2 regions of the Bacillus cereus group sp. Bce041 genome follow, and region 1 is predicted to be linked to the other one. Evidence: a T-box and tRNA genes for the amino acid it is inferred to sense, from the RefSeq annotation. Region 1 holds a T-box; the other holds one or more tRNA genes.

Region 1 (9,367 bases):
AAGTTTTTTTCTGATACTTACAAAATTCATATAATTAAAAGCCTCCTTTGTGAAATCTTAGTATTAGAATTAATAAATGTAAAAAATTGAAAGAAAGCTTTACTCCAGTTGGAATAAAGCTTTCTTATTTCCTTTAGGAATTATAGCAGACGGAATGAGAGATAGAAAGAGATATTTTAAAGTGAAAAAAGAGAGACTGTAAAACTTTCATTCCTATACCTTTGAGCTCGTGTCATTTTCACTTTAAGCGTTTGTTTTGAAATGAGAGACGAGAACTTCAAGTTCTTGTACGATTGTTTTCATTTCAGATGATTTGTTAGCCACGATACTCATTTTGTTTACTTGATCACCAGCCGAATGCGCTGTTTGTGATGTTTCTGCAGCAACTTCGTTTGAAATAGAAGCGATATTATTTAAAGCTGCGTTCATTTCTTCAGAGCTTGCAGCCATCTCTTCAGCAGTTGCAGACATTTCTTGCATTTGTGTAGAGACTTTGTTAATGTGGTTAACAATTTCTGAGAATGAAGATCCGGCGGTACGAATAACCGTAATTCCTTCAGAAGCTTCTGCTTGACCTTGTGTCATCATATCATTTGCTATTTTTGTATCAGCTTGAATTTGATGAAGTAAATGGTTAATGTCAGTTGCGGCTAGTTGAGATTGTTCAGCAAGTTTTCGAACTTCATCGGCAACAACAGCGAATCCTTTGCCGTGTTCACCAGCACGAGCTGCTTCAATAGAAGCATTTAAAGCGAGCAAATTTGTTTGGTCGGCGATATTTGAAATAGATTGAAGTGCAGTATCTATATGATTTGTATGTGTAATGAGCCGCTCAACTACTTGTGATGTAGCGTTAACAGCTTCGTTAATTGTATGCATTTGTGTAATAGATTTCTCAATGACTTTATTCCCATCATCTGCTTTTTCTGAAGTTGTGACAGCTAAACTAGTAACAGAAGAGGCGGACTCAGCGATACGCTGAACACTCGTTGCCATGTCATCCATTGCGGTTGAACTTTCTTCAATGCTAGAAACTTGTGAACGAATATTGTGTTCAAGAGCATTCATAGTTTCTTGGGTTCTTGCGGTATTTTCCATAGAAGCGGTTGTTTCGATAAATACATTTTCGGAAGCTTCTTTTACACTTGTTGATGTTTGTTGAACTTGTTTTATTATATGCTGTAAGTTAGTGAGCATTTGATTAAAGGAATTTGCAATGTCACCAATTTCATCTTTACTTGTTACGTGTAATCTAGCCGTTAAATCTCCGTTTTGAGAAGCTAATTCTTTTAACTTCTCATCAATTTGTCGAATTGGTTTAACGAGTTTACCAGAGAACCACCATGCTAATAAGATAGACGTTAATGTACATGTAATAAGTGAGAAGAAAATAATATATTGAATAAGTGATGAAGAAGACTCGACATCAGCAATTAATGCGTCACGTTTCTCATTCTCTTCATTTGTATATTTATTAAAACGACCTAAAAGATCATTTACATAATCTGTTTGTGATAAAGCAATTTTGGATGCTTCGTCCCATTTTCCTTCACGCGCAAGAGGTAGTACCTCATTATCTATGACGCTACGCCATTTTCCACCCATTAAAATAGCTTCTTTCATTCCTTCTGGGAGCTTCTTGTCACTTGTTACTTTCTCTCTAGTATCAGCTAATTTTTTCCCTTCTCGATTGAACTTATCTAATCCTTTTTGATCATGTGATAGCAAATATTCTTGTAAACCAGCAACTTGTGCTTGGAACCAATCGCCACGTTCTTTTAAAATCGTCGCTCTTTTTGATACATCATTTTTTAACGTTTCGATTTCACTTGCTTGATTCATGGCGAATGAAAGAATAACAATAAGAGCAATACTAAATAAAGAAGAAATGCTTAAGAGTGTGAACAGTAGTTTTTTTCGAATACTAACATATTTCATCGTTACCCCTACCCTCATTTAAACTGTTTATTATGATTTATAGATATTTAAAACAAAATTAATAAAAACATTATTATGAAGTTATTAATCTGTTCAATGAAAATTATAGCAGATAATGGAAGGAGTCAGATTAGTATTAGAAAAAGTTCTTAAAATGTATACATTTGCATATCATAAAATTCATAAATAAATATTAGAAATGCTATTGAAATTTGAAATGACATCATGTATACTTCTAATTAGTTGATAACGATTATCAATATCAACTAAAAACATTACTCTTCGTTATGTTGGTCATACCCCTTTTTGACGACGTAAGTCAGAGACGAAATGTTGAAATATCTTGTGTCCTATTCTACAGAATTATGGTAATCTCCAACCTCAACTTATATGCGTGAGCATGCAAAAAGGATCCTATCCGTGAAGGGATCCTTTTTTGCATGCTGTCGCAATTATTGTATATAGACCAGGGATACGTTCTTCGATTCCTTCTGGTGCAGTAGAAGGAAAGACCCATATTTGATGAGATCCATGTTCTTCAACTAGTTTTTCGATTTTAAAACGTTCTTCCGCAAGTGTTGTAATGATTTCTCCTAGCGTCCAGCGACGGATGGTTGTTTTAGGTAGCGATTCTTTCTGTGCTTCTGTAAGAAGGATGCTATAAGCAACATCATCTTCAATTAATTCTTCATCGAAATAATTTCCATTGGCTTGAAATGATGGGTGGTCGACTCCTAATAATTTTGTGTAAACAGGATGATAGTCACGAAGGATAAGCATTCCATCTCGCTTAAGTAAAGTAGCAATTTTTTGAAAGAGTGGTTTTAAATCTAGAAAGTAATGGAGTACACCAAGTTCCAGCAATACGATATCAAATGATTCGGAGAGCTGCACATTTAATACATCCGAAACGACATACTGGATAGAGACACCTGCTGCGTCCGCAAGTTCATTTGCATATTTTGCATTACTTGCTGAAATATCAACAACTGTTACGTCAGAGCCTAAAAGAGCGAGAGCAACACCTTTATTTCCTTTTGAGCCGAGTAAGTTAATAATACGTTTTCCTTTTGGAGATTGTATGTAAGGTAAATAATGTGCTACTTCGCGTGTGGGATCTTCCATAATCCTCTGGCGCCCCATGGCGATTCGTCCAAGCTTCATAAGCAGCTGTATTCCAGCTTTTTTCATTTATAGTGCTTAGTTGTTTTTGGTTCAATGTTATCACTCCTTTTGTGAACGTATAGGTATTAGGCAGGGGGATGGAATTTCCTTTTCTTTCCGTATAAAAGTTTGATTTTTCTGTGATTAAGTCGTACAATACTTGTTATACGTAAAAGCGTTGAAAAGGAAAAGTAGGATGAACACATTCTTTCCAGAGAGCTTCGGTAGCTGAGAAGAAGCAAGAATATTCATTTGAACAATGGCCTTTGAGCTTCGTCCTGAACTTATCAAATGATAATAGTAGGCGGCGACGAGAGTTGGTACTCGTTATCAAAACCACAGTATAAGAGCATATAGCTCCGTACTTGTTAAGGCTAATTATGTGAGTAATTGGCGAAATAAGGTGGTACCGCGACTGTTTATACAGCCCCGCCCTTATCTTTTTTAAGATAGGGGTGGGGCTTTTTATATTTTAAAGGAGGAATGTAAGATGAGTATTTTTATTGGGGGCGCTTGGCCGTATGCGAATGGTTCATTACATCTTGGCCATATTGCGAGTTTATTACCTGGAGATATTTTAGCACGTTATTACCGGTCAAAAGGTGAGAATGTGTTGTATGTTTCGGGAAGTGATTGTAATGGAACACCGATTGCAATTAGAGCAAAACAAGAAGGTGTGACAGCGAAGGAAATTGCTGATCAGTATCATGAAGAGTTCCAGCGATGTTTTCGTAGCCTTGGTTTTACTTATGATTGCTATACACGTACAGATAGTGAGCACCATCATGAAACGGTTCAAAATGTTTTTTTACGTTTATTAGAAGAAGGACATATTTTTAAAAAAACAGTGGAACAAGCATATTGTGAAACGTGTACGCAGTTTTTACCGGATCGTTATGTAGAAGGAATATGTCCACATTGTCATGAAGCAGCAAGAGGAGATCAATGCGATGCGTGTTCTGCTATTTTAGATCCACTCGATTTGTTAGAAAAGAAATGTAAGTTATGTGGTAGTACACCATCTGTACAGGAAACAGAGCATTTCTATTTCGCATTGCATACATTTCAGGAGCAAATTAAAAGGGCTGTAGAAATTGCCAAGCAAACAGGGACATGGCGCGACAATGCGATTCAACTAACAGAGAGATATGTAAAGGAAGGATTACTAGATAGGGCCGTATCACGTGATTTACCAATTGGGGTACCAATTCCAGTAGAAGGGTATGAAGATAAGAAAATTTACGTATGGATTGAAGCAGTGACAGGCTATTATTCAGCGAGTAAACATTGGGCTGAAGAAACAGGGAAAGATGATCAAGAGTTTTGGGATAGCGAAGCGAAAACATATTATGTGCACGGAAAGGATAATATTCCGTTTCATTCCGTCATTTGGCCAGCGGTATTACTTGGAATAGGGGAGGAAGCAATCCCGCGTCATATCGTTTCGAATGAATATTTAACAGTTGAAAAAAGAAAATTATCTACAAGTAAAAACTGGGCAGTATGGGTGCCTGACATATTAGAACGCTATGATCCAGATTCTATTCGTTACTTTTTAACCGTCAACGCACCAGAAAATCGCGATACTGATTTTTCATGGCGGGAATTTATTTACAGTCATAATAGTGAATTATTAGGTGCATACGGGAACTTTGTGAACCGGACATTAAAGTTTATCGAAAAATATTATGGTGGTATCGTGCCGAAGGGAAGTATTGAAGTAGAGCTGAAAGATAAAGTAGAAGGATTATATAAGCGTGTAGGAGAGGCGATTGAGCAAACTAAATTTAAGGTGGCGCTAGAAACAATATTTGATGCAGTACGTTTTGCAAATAAATACTTTGATGAAAAGCAGCCTTGGAAACAAAGAGAAGATGATCCAGTTTCATGTGAAGAAACGATTTATAACTGTGTGTATCTTATCGCTAATTTTGCAAATCTCCTTGAACCGTTTTTACCATTTTCAAGTGAAAGAGTTCGAAACACATTGTCGATTGTGAAACGAAATTGGGAACCGCAAAATACGTTGCCAAGTAGAATTGATAGCGTACAGCCATTATTTGAGCGAATCGATGTAAAACAAATTGAGCATGAGATAGAGAAGCTGTATGGAGCGGTAAAATGAGATAGAGAAAAAGACCTTTCAAGTAAATGAAAGGTCTTTTGTTATGCAGTATGATTCTCTTTCTTATCTTTCAAAAAGAAAAGTACAGCAAGGATTACAAGAATAATAGCTGCAATATCATACGTTATTTTAAATGTAGTATTAAAGTTTAAGTACTCTACGAAAGGAGTTTTCACTGCTCCTGCATATATACAAACGGGAATGAGAAGTAAATCGTAAAATTTCTTTTCTTTCATATATCTTATTAGGAAGAAGATACACATAATAGCAAAAAATACGATGCTTAAAATAGTCATTTATACCTCCAGATAAATTTACTTATTTTAATTGCAGTTATATCTTTTATATAAATTCTGTATTTTTTCAAGCGCTATGCACGCGATTTTGTTTCCTTTCTTTCCTAGCCGTAAGCAGCTGAGGAGTGAAGATCCCAACTAATATGAAAATAATTCCAATCCACTGCATGAACGTTACGACTTCATGTACAAGTGTAATAGAAGCAATAATAGCAGTTGGTAATTCAGCTGCACCTAATATTGTACCAAGCCCTGTTCCAACCTTTGGTACACCGATTGAAAAACAAATGACAGGTACAACAACGCCGAATAATCCGAGGAAGAAAGCATATTTCCATAGACCGGCTTGCAAAGCACCGTCTGTTAAAAAGGTTGGCGGAAAGAATAGGCATACGATAAGAGTAGCGCTTGTTGTCATAAGGAAGCTTTTCGTATAAGGCGGAACATCCGTAGCGACGCGCCCGCTTGCAAAAACATAGAATGAAAAAGAGACAGCAGCTAATAGTCCAAAGATAATCCCTTTCGTAGAAAAACTTTGTCCGAGGCCTTCAAATACACCACCTGCAAACAATGTACCAGCAAACAAAATAAGGATAGATATAATCTTATCGCGGCTTGGAAATGTTCGATTTGCAATTGCTTCGATAATGACACCAATCCAAGTGAACTGAAAGAGTAGGACGACAGCGATAGATGCGGGTAGTTCTTCTACAGAAATAGCGTAGAAAATCCCGGTCATACTCATTGTTGTTCCGACGGTTAGTAAGGAAAAGAATTGTTTTTTTGTTACTTTATGACGTGAAAAGAAAAGAACGAGTAGAAATAGTCCAATCCATCCGAAGACATATTGTCCCCCTAATAGTTGATGTGCTGAAAATCCATTTATGAATCCGAGTTTGAAAATAGTTGAAAGTATGCCATAGCTGCAAGCACCGAATAAAACGAGCAATGAATATTTAAACTTTTCCATAAAAAATCCTCCTTTTAAGTAATAAAAAACGCCCGCTATCCAAATAAGGATAACGGGCGAACGAAACAGAGTCATATACTCTACAAAATTCCGCCACTCATACGAAGTATGAATTTGGGGTATGAAATTGTAGTAGGTTTTTACATTGCTTTTGGGAATACAATAGAACATTTTACACCTTGAGGCGTGTTTTGTATCCCATAAGGAAACTGATGTTTATCTAATATTTGTTTCACGATATATAATCCAAGACCACTACCTTGTACTAAACCGTGTTTATCAGGGTTTGCGCGATAGAAAGGCTCAAATAAATGAGCAAGTTTATCTTCATCAATTTGTGAACCTGTATTTAATACTTCTAATGCGTAACCATTTGGTTTTTCATAAAGCTTTATATATACGTGCTGATGGTCAATTGTATAATGAATTGCATTTGAAATAATGTTAAAAATAGCAGTTTGAATAAATTTAGGATCAGCTAAAATTTGTACGTCGTGTTTAATATTAGATTGTACATTTAATTGTTTTACAGATACAAAGTAATCTACTTTCTTCATAACATCCTCAATAATATTAGATAAAGAAATGACTTCTAAATTCGGTTTAAATTGAGGGTTTTGTATTTTGGATAATTCCGACATTTTTTCCGTTAATATGTTAATGTCTTGCATCATCTCGTAGGAACGTTTCAAATACTTATCTCTATCTTTATAAGCTCCAATTCCGTGAATCATGCCATCTAGTTGTCCCATAACGGCTGCGATTGGTGTTTTTAATTCATGGGATACCATAGACATAAATTCTTTACGAGATTGTTCTAATTGTTGTTCCTTCTTGAGCTCGTTTCTTAAATCTTGATTGCTTGCATGTAAATTCTTCACAATATTTGGTACTTGTGAAGCAGCTACTTGCAAATTAAAATCTGTTTGATCTGTATTTTTGTTAAGTAGCTTTTTATCTGAGAAATCAAGATTCATAATATCTTTTAAAGCATCGCTCATATATTGAAAAGGTTTGGCAATTAGTTTTGTATAAATTAAAGATCCGAGTAGTGATAATGCAAGCATTGTCGCGCCAATATGTGGAGCTAATTGCTGCAACGCATCTGCTAACTTTGGATTATCATTTGTATCATTTGTTTTACTTGCTGCATTTTGTGTATGTAAGGCATCATTATTAGCGGCTTTCTTTTCTGCTTCTGTAGGCGGATTAGAAGTGCTATTTTTCCCCGAAAGATTTTGTGTATGTTCTTTTGCCTTTGCAGTTTGGCTAGGCTGCAAAAGGTGATTGATAGCTGTAGAAAGAGATTTATAATCTATAATAGAAGATTGAAAATTAGAAATGCTCCCCTCTGACACAGCTTTATTTTGCTTCGTTTTACTTTCGTCGTTTTGCTTATCTGAATTCGCCTGTTCTGTAGTCGGCGTTCCATTTTCTTTCGCAAAACGTTCTTTATCGTAGTTTGAAGCTAGAAAGTAAATAATTTGATAAAGACAAAGTGATAAAAGAATACAAAATAATAAGGTTTTGATGAAAATATTTTTGGTGATGTTGTCTTTGCTACGATTCGATTTTGTAGCCAATGCCTTTCACCGTTTTAATATAAGGAATTCCTAATTTTTTTCTTAAGTTTTTAATATGTGTATCTATAACTCTTACATCACCATAATGTTCATAGCCCCATACCTTATTCAACAAATCACTTCTTGATAATACTTTTCCTCGATTTTGCAGTAAAGTATAAATAATTTCAAATTCTTTTGTTGTCAATTCAATTTGATTACCATGAACATAAGCTGCATATGCTGTAGAGTTTAACATCAATTCATGGAATTGTAGTATAGTTGCAGCTTCTGCTTCCTTCGTTGCTGCCCTTCTTAATACAGCCTCTACACGCTTAATAAATACAGTATAATGGAACGGTTTCGTAATATAGTCATCAATACCTAACTCAAATCCTTTAATTTCACTTTCTTCATTATGTAAGCCTGTTAACATAATGATTGGTACATCAGATTGTCCTCGCATAATTTTACAAATACTATAGCCATCTATATCTGGTAACATTACATCGAGGAGGACAAGATCGTATGAATTTTTTTGGAAAAGAAGAATACCTTCTGTTCCAGCACCAACTACATCAACTGTAAAGTTTTGTGCCATTAGAAATTCACGAATAAGTTCTTGTATATCTGGGTTGTCTTCAATCACCAGTATATGCGTCATAGTAACACCTCCTAAATAACGCTTTTTACTGCAATATTCGAATTCATCATTTTTCGAGTGACTCAGATTGTTTATACATATAATAAGCCCCCGCTATAAAATAATCATGAAGGTAGCAAGGGGAATAGTTTAGTGTTACTGAATAGTTCAGAATTACAGTAGTTCTATTATAGTATGTATTATAAAATTTATAAAACATTATAACTGTATAATTTTAATATCTACGTTTATCAATGTTTAAATATTAGCTAATTAAATCTATTCCTATTATATATGTAAATACAGTTGTTTTGCTACTGTAAATGAATAAATAAAATAAGCCAAGACATAAAATTCTTGGCTACACATAAATCTTGTTTTTAGGCTATTTTACAGTGACAGTAGCTTGCTGCTGAACGCGCTCAAATAACCAGTGTATATCATTGTTATACATACGAATACAACCAAGTGTTGTCCATTTGCCGATTGCTTGATTATTGTTAGTTCCGTGAATCGCATAAGTTGTTCCGTAAGTTCCTGCCATATTTAATCCGAGCCAACGGTCACCAAGTGGATTACGTGGATCGCCGCCTTTAATTTTGCCTGTATAATAAGGGCGATTTTTAATTTTATTTACGATTTGAAAAGTGCCTTTAGGTGTAGGTGTTG
Region 2 (9,367 bases), on a different contig from region 1:
GCCGATGGTAGTTGGGACCTTGTCCCTGTGAGAGTAGGACGTTGCCAGGCAAATGGAGGATTAGCTCAGCTGGGAGAGCACCTGCCTTACAAGCAGGGGGTCGGCGGTTCGATCCCGTCATCCTCCACCATTTAGCCGACTTAGCTCAATTGGTAGAGCAACTGACTTGTAATCAGTAGGTTGGGGGTTCAAGTCCTCTAGTCGGCACCAGAAATCATGGCGGTTGTGGCGAAGTGGTTAACGCACCGGATTGTGGCTCCGGCATTCGTGGGTTCGATTCCCATCAGTCGCCCCATTTTTCTTAAATAAATTAATATGCGGGTGTGGCGGAATTGGCAGACGCACCAGACTTAGGATCTGGCGCCTTTGGCGTGGGGGTTCGACTCCCTTCACCCGCACTTTTAATTAAATAACTCATACATGTCTTGCGGAAGTAGTTCAGTGGTAGAATACAACCTTGCCAAGGTTGGGGTCGCGGGTTCGAATCCCGTCTTCCGCTCCAATTTTCAATATGACATGCCGGGGTGGCGGAACAGGCAGACGCACAGGACTTAAAATCCTGCGGTGGGTGACCACCGTGCGGGTTCGACCCCCGCCCTCGGCACCATATGCGCCCGTAGCTCAATTGGATAGAGCGTTTGACTACGGATCAAGAGGTTAGGGGTTCGACTCCTCTCGGGCGCGCTTTTATTAACGGGAAGTGGCTCAGCTTGGTAGAGCACCTGGTTTGGGACCAGGGGGTCGCAGGTTCAAATCCTGTCTTCCCGATATCCCTAAAAAACATGGGGCCTTAGCTCAGCTGGGAGAGCGCCTGCCTTGCACGCAGGAGGTCAGCGGTTCGATCCCGCTAGGCTCCACTTATATTAATATCATTTATGGCGGTGTAGCTCAGCTGGCTAGAGCGTACGGTTCATACCCGTGAGGTCGGGGGTTCGATCCCCTCCGCCGCTACCATAAAGGACCTTTAGCTCAGCTGGTTAGAGCAGACGGCTCATAACCGTCCGGTCGTAGGTTCGAGTCCTACAAGGTCCACCATTAGACGTATATATCTCGGAGGTATACCCAAGTTCGGCTGAAGGGATCGGTCTTGAAAACCGACAGGCGGCGAGAGTCGCGCGGGGGTTCGAATCCCTCTACCTCCTCCATTTTTTCTAAAGTAAATATTTTATCATCGCGGGGTGGAGCAGCACGGTAGCTCGTCGGGCTCATAACCCGAAGGTCGCAGGTTCAAATCCTGTCCCCGCAACCAAATGGTCCCGTGGTGTAGTGGTTAACATGCCTGCCTGTCACGCAGGAGATCGCCGGTTCGACCCCGGTCGGGACCGCCATTTTTACATAAAGGCTCGGTAGCTCAGTCGGTAGAGCAGAGGACTGAAAATCCTCGTGTCGGCGGTTCGATTCCGTCCCGAGCCACCATTTTGAAGTCGCAAGCCGACTTAGCTCAATTGGTAGAGCAACTGACTTGTAATCAGTAGGTTGGGGGTTCAAGTCCTCTAGTCGGCACCACTTTCAAAATGAGCCATTAGCTCAGTTGGTAGAGCATCTGACTTTTAATCAGAGGGTCGAAGGTTCGAGTCCTTCATGGCTCACCATTTACAATTTAATGCGGGTGTAGTTTAGTGGTAAAACAAGAGCCTTCCAAGCTCTGGTCGAGAGTTCGATTCTCTTCACCCGCTTTTCAATTATGGGCCTATAGCTCAGCTGGTTAGAGCGCACGCCTGATAAGCGTGAGGTCGATGGTTCGAGTCCATTTAGGCCCACCATAATTGTTCCGCAGTAGCTCAGTGGTAGAGCTATCGGCTGTTAACCGATCGGTCGTAGGTTCGAGTCCTACCTGCGGAGCCATATTTATAGAGAAGTACCCAAGTGGCTCAAGGGGCTCCCCTGCTAAGGGAGTAGATCGCGAACGCGGTGCGAGGGTTCGAATCCCTTCTTCTCTGCCAGAACTGGCCCGTTGGTCAAGTGGTTAAGACACCGCCCTTTCACGGCGGTAACACGGGTTCGAATCCCGTACGGGTCATACTAAAAGAGATAGCATAATCTGCTATCTCTTTTTTGTTGTATAAAAATGGACTTTGGATAGTCTGCTTTTTTATGCAATAGAAGAAATATGAAGTATTCGCTGTTGCAGTTGGGTACATAGAGAGCCGTAAATACAATCATGTTAATTATTTGGACCTGTATGAATATGAAGGAATTAACTTCAACTTGAACTTTTACCCCAGCTGTATGGCTGTAGCCTCCTACACTTGGAGAAACCGATGAAAAATGCATCTGGGAGCTACTGTGGAAAATAAATAATATATAGAAGAAGTTGCTTTCTCTCAATAGCTGTGATCTACTGAAGACAGTTTTTTTATGTTGTCAGTATTGTCGAGTTTTGTCGGTAAGTCGATATATTGCAAAAATCGCTGATATAATTTGAGTTACGATCGATAAATTTTAATAATCGCTGATATAATTTGAGTTACGGTCGATATATTCTAAAAATCGCCGGTGTAATTTCACTTACCGACAAAAAACACAAGAAAATCCCTTTCACAATCTAAAGAAAACGCCTCCATTGAAATGGATTCCACACCTATTCCAATAACTTTACACTCTATGTGAAAAAGTTCACAAATAGGTCATAATTTGTGAAGTAATTCACAATAATACGTGCTACAATATGAATGTAAAGAAGTTAAACAACATTAAATTAGTATTTTAATTAATTACTTAAACAATTATAAAAAAATATATGTGAACAATAGAGAGGGGAAATTACCATGAAAAAAGGTATCAATCGTGTAGTATTAGTAGGAACAGGAGCTGTAGGTTGTAGTTACGCTTACTCAATGATCAACCAAGGTGTAGCTGAAGAATTCGTATTAGTAGATGTTAATGAAGCAAAAGCAGAAGGGGAAGCAATGGACTTAAGCCATGCGGTACCATTCTCTCCATCACCAACAAAAGTTTGGAGCGGTAGCTATGCAGATTGTAAAGATGCAGATTTAGTTGTTATCACTGCTGGGTTACCACAAAAGCCAGGTGAAACTCGTTTAGACTTAGTTGAGAAAAATACAAAGATCTTTAAACAAATCGTTCGAGGCATTATGGATAGCGGATTCGATGGAATCTTCTTAATCGCAACTAACCCAGTTGATATTTTAACTTACGTAACTTGGAAAGAATCTGGTTTACCGAAAGAGCGCGTAATCGGTTCTGGTACTACTTTAGACTCTGCTCGTTTCCGTTACATGTTAGGTGACTACTTAGATGTAGATCCACGTAACGTTCATGCTTACATCGTTGGTGAACACGGTGACACTGAACTTCCAGTATGGAGCCACGCTACTATCGGTGTACAAAAATTAGAAACAATCTTAGCTAACAACGAACAGTACAAACAAGAAGACTTAGACAAAATCTTCGAAAACGTACGTGATGCAGCTTACCATATCATCGAGCGTAAAGGTGCAACTTACTACGGAATCGGTATGTCACTACTTCGTGTAACTAAAGCAATCTTAAACAACGAGAACAGCGTATTAACTGTATCTGCATACCTTGAAGGTCAATACGGCGAGAAAGATGCTTACGTAGGTGTTCCAGCTGTAATTAACCGCGAAGGTGTACGTGAAATCGTAGAACTTGAGCTAAATGAAGATGAAAAAGCGAAGTTCGCTCATTCTGTAAAAGTATTAAAAGAAACAATGGCACCAGTACTATAATAATTGCTAAATAGTTCAGAGGTGGGAAACTGCTTCTTACCTCTGAACTTATATAATTTAATATAAATTCCTTTTCCGGTTTCCCTTGTATATCCCCAATATACCCCTTTTGCTGGATAAGGGTCGTTTATAGAAAAAGAGCACTCTATTTTACGTAGAGTGCTCTTTATTATTCCGCTATTTGCCGGGCAGTAAAACCTCAATTGATTAAAGTTTCACTTTATTATTTTTTAGGCGTTAATCCTAATTTCTTTAAAATATCTGCCAGTGTACCGCTTTTTGATTTTTCTATAGGTGTTTGTGATTTAGATGCATCTGGCCCTTTTTTCAAGAAGTTCTTTTCAACGAAGCGAATATCTTTTTCGTCGACAATACCATCTTTATTAAGATCTCCGTCTTTTACAGTTAGTCCTTTTTTACCATAGTTGCTAGCAATGATTTCAGCATCTTTAATATCGATTACTTTATCACCATTTACATCGCCGGCAAGGTTTTCGTCAGGTCTTGCATAATAATATTGGCCAAGCAACTTACCGTCTTTTTCAGTACCAAGTTTCGTTGTTAGGCGGCTTGTTAAATGTCCTGGCACCTCTACATATAAGTTATAGTCGCGTTTATTAACTGGAAGTCCATTTAGTTTGAAGTATCCGTATTTATCTAGTGAGCCTTCAAACTTATGACGGTAAGAATCAGTCGCATATACTTTTACGTCAAGCTTTGTATAATCGAACTTTTCATCTAAATATCCGCGTTCATTTAAGAATGCACCAGGTTTAATATTTCCTTCTACTAATGAGTTTAAGGACATAACTGAGAATGTTTGATCTTGAAGTACACGCATTCTATTTGGTTCTGATTCACCTTGTTTCCAGTAAACAAAAATTGGTGATTCTAATTGAGCGTTTGCTTCATAAAACTCATCATTTTCTACTTTGAAAGTTACATCAATGAACGGGAAATCACCATCTAATCCAGCAAAATTTTTATCATCGATAGCTCCGCCAACTGTAACAGAGCCTGCCTCTAGTTTCGGTTCATTTACTTTTGCGGTTACCCCTTTTTGGGAAAGTAGCTTTTCAAAAGCAGGATTAAATTTCGCATTTGCAAATTTGAAGTTCTTCTCTAGGAAGTTTACATTAAATTGCCCAGCAACAAATTGTTTTACGTGTTTCGCGTTTAGTGTTACTGTGAACTCGTCATTTTTATATAATTCTTTTTTATCGTAACTAGTTTTTGCATATTGAGCACCTTGCGGGATAAACCAGTAGTTATTTACACCGTTTGGATAGTCAGGACCTGCAGTTGCATAATCGAAAATATATACGCCTGTGTTCATTGGACCTTCCGTTCTGAAGGAGTCAGGTGTAATGCCAACTTTAAAGTCGCCATTTGCATTAATCGGTAAAAACTTATGCAAGTATGGAGAATAGTCATAGTACATAACGCCATTCGCTTCTTGCGTAATGTTTAATCCTTTTCCTTTTAAGTAATCAACGTTTGAATCGTATACATTTCCTTTAATCCATAATGCTTTTTTGCCATCTTCTACTGTATAATTTTCTTCATTTAACTCGTAAATACCAGGTTTTAATCCAGTTAATTTCACTTCTGGTGGTGTATTATCAATTACAACATAATCACCTTTTACACGTGCTTTCCCAGCCTTATCATAACCGACAAACTCAATTGTGTAGTCTCCTTCTGGTAAGTTGATTTTCTCATCACCGATTGGTTTTGCAGGATCATTTGTAAAAGGATACACTTTTCCATTAAAGAATGAATCTAAGTAGTAATACACATCAGTTTTTAGGCCACTCGTGTTTAATGTTCCAATGAAGCCAAGAGCTTTATTTGTTTTGGAATCTTTTACGATAAGATCTAACGTTTCAAGTTCGCTGTTTAATTGGAATGCTCCGTGAACATACGATTCACCGTATGGATTGAATTTAGATGTATCAGTTGAAATTGCTTTTCTTGATAGTATTGCATTTTCAATACCAGGCTCTGATACACGAATAGAGAATGGGATTTGATATGTTTCTTCTTTATTTTTTGTGTTCGTAATATGAATGTACCCTTCATATCGGCCTTGTTTCACACCGGCTGGAACATTAATTTTTGCTTCAATTTCACCTGTTTTGCCAGCATCAAGAGTAATTGTTTCTGGAGCAGAGATTTTTACAACGTTTGCGACAGCATCGTTAATAGTAGACGATGCTGGTGTATAAGAAATTTCTGTTTTAAATTCTTTTTTCTCTTGTTTATTATGATTAGTTACTTTTATATTTCGTTTTTGTTCAAGAGCTTCACCGTCTTTTTGATAAAACTTACCGAATGCAATAGATCCAGTTTCTTCGGGTACTTCAATTACTTCATCATTTACAACAGTTTGTGTCGTATCTAATACTTTAAAGCTTGTTTCTGTACGAACGGCGTTGTAAGCATCTACTCGCCCAGCTCCAACTTCATATACGGAATATTTTTCTTTTAAATCATTAGCTGTGTTCATAAGAGACGCTTTTACATCGAACGGAGAGTAGTCTGGGTGTTCTTGTAAAATTAGAGCAGCAACGCCAGCGATATGAGGAGAAGCCATAGATGTTCCTTGCATACGCTCATAGGAAACAGCGTAGTTTTCACCCTCTTGCGGGTCGTTAATATATTCAGGAACTGTTGAAAGGATAGCGACACCAGGCGCTGTAATATCAGGCTTAATATCATCATTTGCTGTAACAGGACCGCGTGAGCTAAAGTCTGCAAGATGATCGCCTTCTGTTTGAATGTAATTAATTTCATCGAGAGTTAAGGAGGTGCTACCTTGTTCGATTTGAGCTTTTAGTTTTTCACCTTCTTCTTTCGTTAGGCGGAATGCTGGAATGTATTTTGTACTTTCGCCAACGTAGAAAGGAATTTCTCCATCCACATTGTTATAAATAATAACGGCTTTTGCACCTGCTTGTTTTGCATTAGCAATTTTTTCATCAAATGACAGTGTACCGCGTGCAACGAGAGCGATTTTTCCTTTTACATCTTTTTTACTAAACTCGTCAGGCGTACCAATTCCTACATATTCAATAGGTAAAGTTTGTCCCTTGAAATCTTCTATTTTATCAGTGAAGTTTTTGCCGAATAGAATTAGGTTAGGAAATTGTAATTGTCCAGCATGACCTGATAGTTTCGGTAAGGAAATAGAGCTATCACTTGCTCCAACCGTAATTGCAAATGGTGAAGCACCTGGTGATCCGAGTGTTGATGGATTTGGTCCAGAGTTACCAGCAGCAACGACTGTAACAACGCCTGAAAGCATTGCATTATTAACAGCGATAGATGTTGGATCGAGTGGATTGTTGCTATCATCACCTAACGATAAGTTAATAACGTTCATACCGTCAGAAATGGATTTATCAATTGCAGCGATAATACCTGAACTATCTCCACTTCCGTATGGACCGAGTACACGATAGTTATACAGTTCAATGTCAGGTGCAACACCTTTTACTGCTGAATCAGATTGGTTCTTCTTTTGAGCAGAAACGATACCTGCTACGTGAGTGCCGTGGGCTGTGTAGAAGGAAGAACCACGGTTATCAAATTCAGGAGCACCAGATTGTTGCCATTCTGAATAAGTAGTTTCCATTGGATCTGCATCATTATTAATAAAGTCCCAACCCTTTACTGAGTTTGGGTCTACTTTGCTAGAGTCCTCACCAGGTTTCGCGCGATAGCCTTTATATACGTCTTTTAAGTCAGGATGATTGTAATCAATACCTGTATCTAATACACCAACTTTAATTCCTTTTCCGGTAATGCCCTCACTATGTAACTTATCTACTCCAATTTGCGGGATGCTATCTGTTAGTTTTTGAGGCGCTTTTTGCTCAGCTTGTTTTGGTAAATTTAATTTCACTTCGTAATCTTTCCAAATACGTTTTACAACGCCAATTCGTAACAATTCTTCTACTGTATTTGCTGGTAATGTCATCGCAACACCATTTATCGCATGCTTATAAGAACGTTTAATTTGTACAGACTGGAAGTTTCCTGATTTTACTGATGGGCTGAATTGATAAAGACGTTTTAGTCCTTTTTCGAATTCTTCATGTTCTTGATCAATACGTGCTTTTATATTTTCAGGAGCAGACTGTAATCCTTTTTCTTTTTGTTTTAATTCATTAATCTTTACTGGAGCAGTTTGAAATTCTACGATGATATTTACAGGCTCAGAACTACTCGTATTAATATCTGGTGAAATTGTAAAACCAGGGTTGGCATCTACCGTTTGTAATGCCAGGCGTTGTTCTTTAGAAAGCTTAGATAATATAGAATGAGCATTTGAAGATTCAATTTGGTTAATAGGACTTTCAGCAAGTACATTGAACGGAATAGCAGTTGAAAACAAAACGCCAGCTGTTACAATTCCGGTAACAAAACGATTTTTCTTTTTCATGTATAGGCCTCCGGTAATTTATATTTTTAAAAATTATTTCTCCACGCCAGCTGTTTGCTCAGCATGGAATGTCCAGTTTAGCTGCAGGGAATCACCTTGAAATTTATTTTGATCTCGGTCGTTATCTTCAAATGAGAAGAGGACGTGTAAGTAATCTGTTTCACCAGATTTAATACCATCTATTAAGTTATGACGTTCTAGAGACGTAGCGACATCTTCAGGTTTCATAGTTTTTAATTGTGATAGTTTTGTTTCCCACACAATCTCATGATCATCGTTTGGATTAGATGGCTGTCCATCATTTACTAGAAACTTGACGATAATGTGATCACCTAAATCTTCACCGTCATTATTTTGCTTTGCATCTGTAACTTCATATGATGTTTCAAGTGCTACTTTTGCGATATCCAATGTACCTTTATTTTCAAGCTTGAAGTTCCTTTCAATAAAATCACCTGGTTTTAAATCTTTCACATTAACGATTACACTTGGATTAATAGAAAGATCTAGTGTTCCAGCTTGAAATGAGTTACTTGATGTTTCTGAATCACTGAAATAGGCGAATACACCGCCGAATGTAAGGGATAAGCCAAGTGAAGCGGTGATAATTCCCATTCCTACTTTTTGTTTTAATGACATAAGAAAGCCTCCTAGTTAAATTTGTATAGCAACCGTTCGCAACAAGGATAAATAAGTAAACATAGTAGTCCGCTATGAATTATAGTTACGAAAGATCATAGTTCTTTATTGAGAACAAGTATATGCTTATGAATTTCGCGTTTCAATAAAAATATGACAAAAAATGTTGAGAAACATTTTTTTATTACAGATTATTTTGTTTTGATTTTGAGTGGAAAATAGCATGAAAAATAGTATAAACCTAATAAAATAAAGGTTGAGAAAAAAATAATAGGAGGAAATATAGAAGTAGAATGAAGCGTTTACAATGAATATTCGTCAAAATTCGATATTTTACACGGAAATGTGAAGAAAAACTAACATTTTTAAGAAAAAAACGAATGTTTTTTATAAATTAACAAGGATATTGCAGTTTTTCGCAGAAATAGTTAAAGTATAAAAAATTCTGTCATCTAAGTGAGGTGAGCATATTGAATGTAATAAATTGTGAAGAAGTGAAACGAGATGAGTTTCATACAGAAAAGTACTATGAAAGTTATAACATCTTTGGCGCGCATGTTGTGACGGA

The links. The T-box of region 1 lies ahead of metG (methionine--tRNA ligase). A T-box ahead of a tRNA ligase gene usually reads a tRNA of that ligase, here a tRNA-Met.
Positions count from the first base shown of each region.
Region 2: it has a tRNA-Met gene. The T-box ahead of metG (methionine--tRNA ligase) is inferred to sense a tRNA for this amino acid. The anticodon was not compared.

Region 1 covers NZ_JBQXON010000006.1:201,975-211,341, forward strand. Annotated here, with positions in the region: gene ACUN13_RS20265 (methyl-accepting chemotaxis protein) at 1-30, opposite strand, end outside; gene ACUN13_RS20270 (methyl-accepting chemotaxis protein) at 244-1,938, opposite strand; partial or broken gene ACUN13_RS20275 (class I SAM-dependent methyltransferase) at 2,353-3,157, opposite strand; T-box leader at 3,272-3,542, shown strand; gene metG (methionine--tRNA ligase) at 3,593-5,227, shown strand; gene ACUN13_RS20285 (hypothetical protein) at 5,269-5,523, opposite strand; gene ACUN13_RS20290 (EamA family transporter) at 5,591-6,493, opposite strand; gene ACUN13_RS20295 (sensor histidine kinase) at 6,634-8,076, opposite strand; gene ACUN13_RS20300 (response regulator transcription factor) at 8,054-8,719, opposite strand; gene ACUN13_RS20305 (L,D-transpeptidase) at 9,084-9,367, opposite strand, start outside.
Region 2 covers NZ_JBQXON010000001.1:1,105,810-1,115,176, reverse strand. Annotated here, with positions in the region: partial or broken rRNA gene rrf (5S ribosomal RNA) at 1-50, shown strand, start outside; tRNA gene ACUN13_RS05950 (tRNA-Val) at 55-130, shown strand; tRNA gene ACUN13_RS05945 (tRNA-Thr) at 135-210, shown strand; tRNA gene ACUN13_RS05940 (tRNA-His) at 220-295, shown strand; tRNA gene ACUN13_RS05935 (tRNA-Leu) at 318-398, shown strand; tRNA gene ACUN13_RS05930 (tRNA-Gly) at 428-502, shown strand; tRNA gene ACUN13_RS05925 (tRNA-Leu) at 519-607, shown strand; tRNA gene ACUN13_RS05920 (tRNA-Arg) at 611-684, shown strand; tRNA gene ACUN13_RS05915 (tRNA-Pro) at 695-768, shown strand; tRNA gene ACUN13_RS05910 (tRNA-Ala) at 785-857, shown strand; tRNA gene ACUN13_RS05905 (tRNA-Met) at 878-954, shown strand; tRNA gene ACUN13_RS05900 (tRNA-Ile) at 959-1,035, shown strand; tRNA gene ACUN13_RS05895 (tRNA-Ser) at 1,053-1,145, shown strand; tRNA gene ACUN13_RS05890 (tRNA-Met) at 1,173-1,249, shown strand; tRNA gene ACUN13_RS05885 (tRNA-Asp) at 1,253-1,328, shown strand; tRNA gene ACUN13_RS05880 (tRNA-Phe) at 1,341-1,416, shown strand; tRNA gene ACUN13_RS05875 (tRNA-Thr) at 1,431-1,506, shown strand; tRNA gene ACUN13_RS05870 (tRNA-Lys) at 1,517-1,592, shown strand; tRNA gene ACUN13_RS05865 (tRNA-Gly) at 1,606-1,676, shown strand; tRNA gene ACUN13_RS05860 (tRNA-Ile) at 1,687-1,763, shown strand; tRNA gene ACUN13_RS05855 (tRNA-Asn) at 1,771-1,845, shown strand; tRNA gene ACUN13_RS05850 (tRNA-Ser) at 1,853-1,943, shown strand; tRNA gene ACUN13_RS05845 (tRNA-Glu) at 1,949-2,020, shown strand; gene ACUN13_RS05840 (L-lactate dehydrogenase) at 2,769-3,713, shown strand; gene ACUN13_RS05835 (S8 family serine peptidase) at 3,937-8,160, opposite strand; gene ACUN13_RS05830 (CalY family protein) at 8,194-8,799, opposite strand; gene glgB (1,4-alpha-glucan branching protein GlgB) at 9,270-9,367, shown strand, end outside.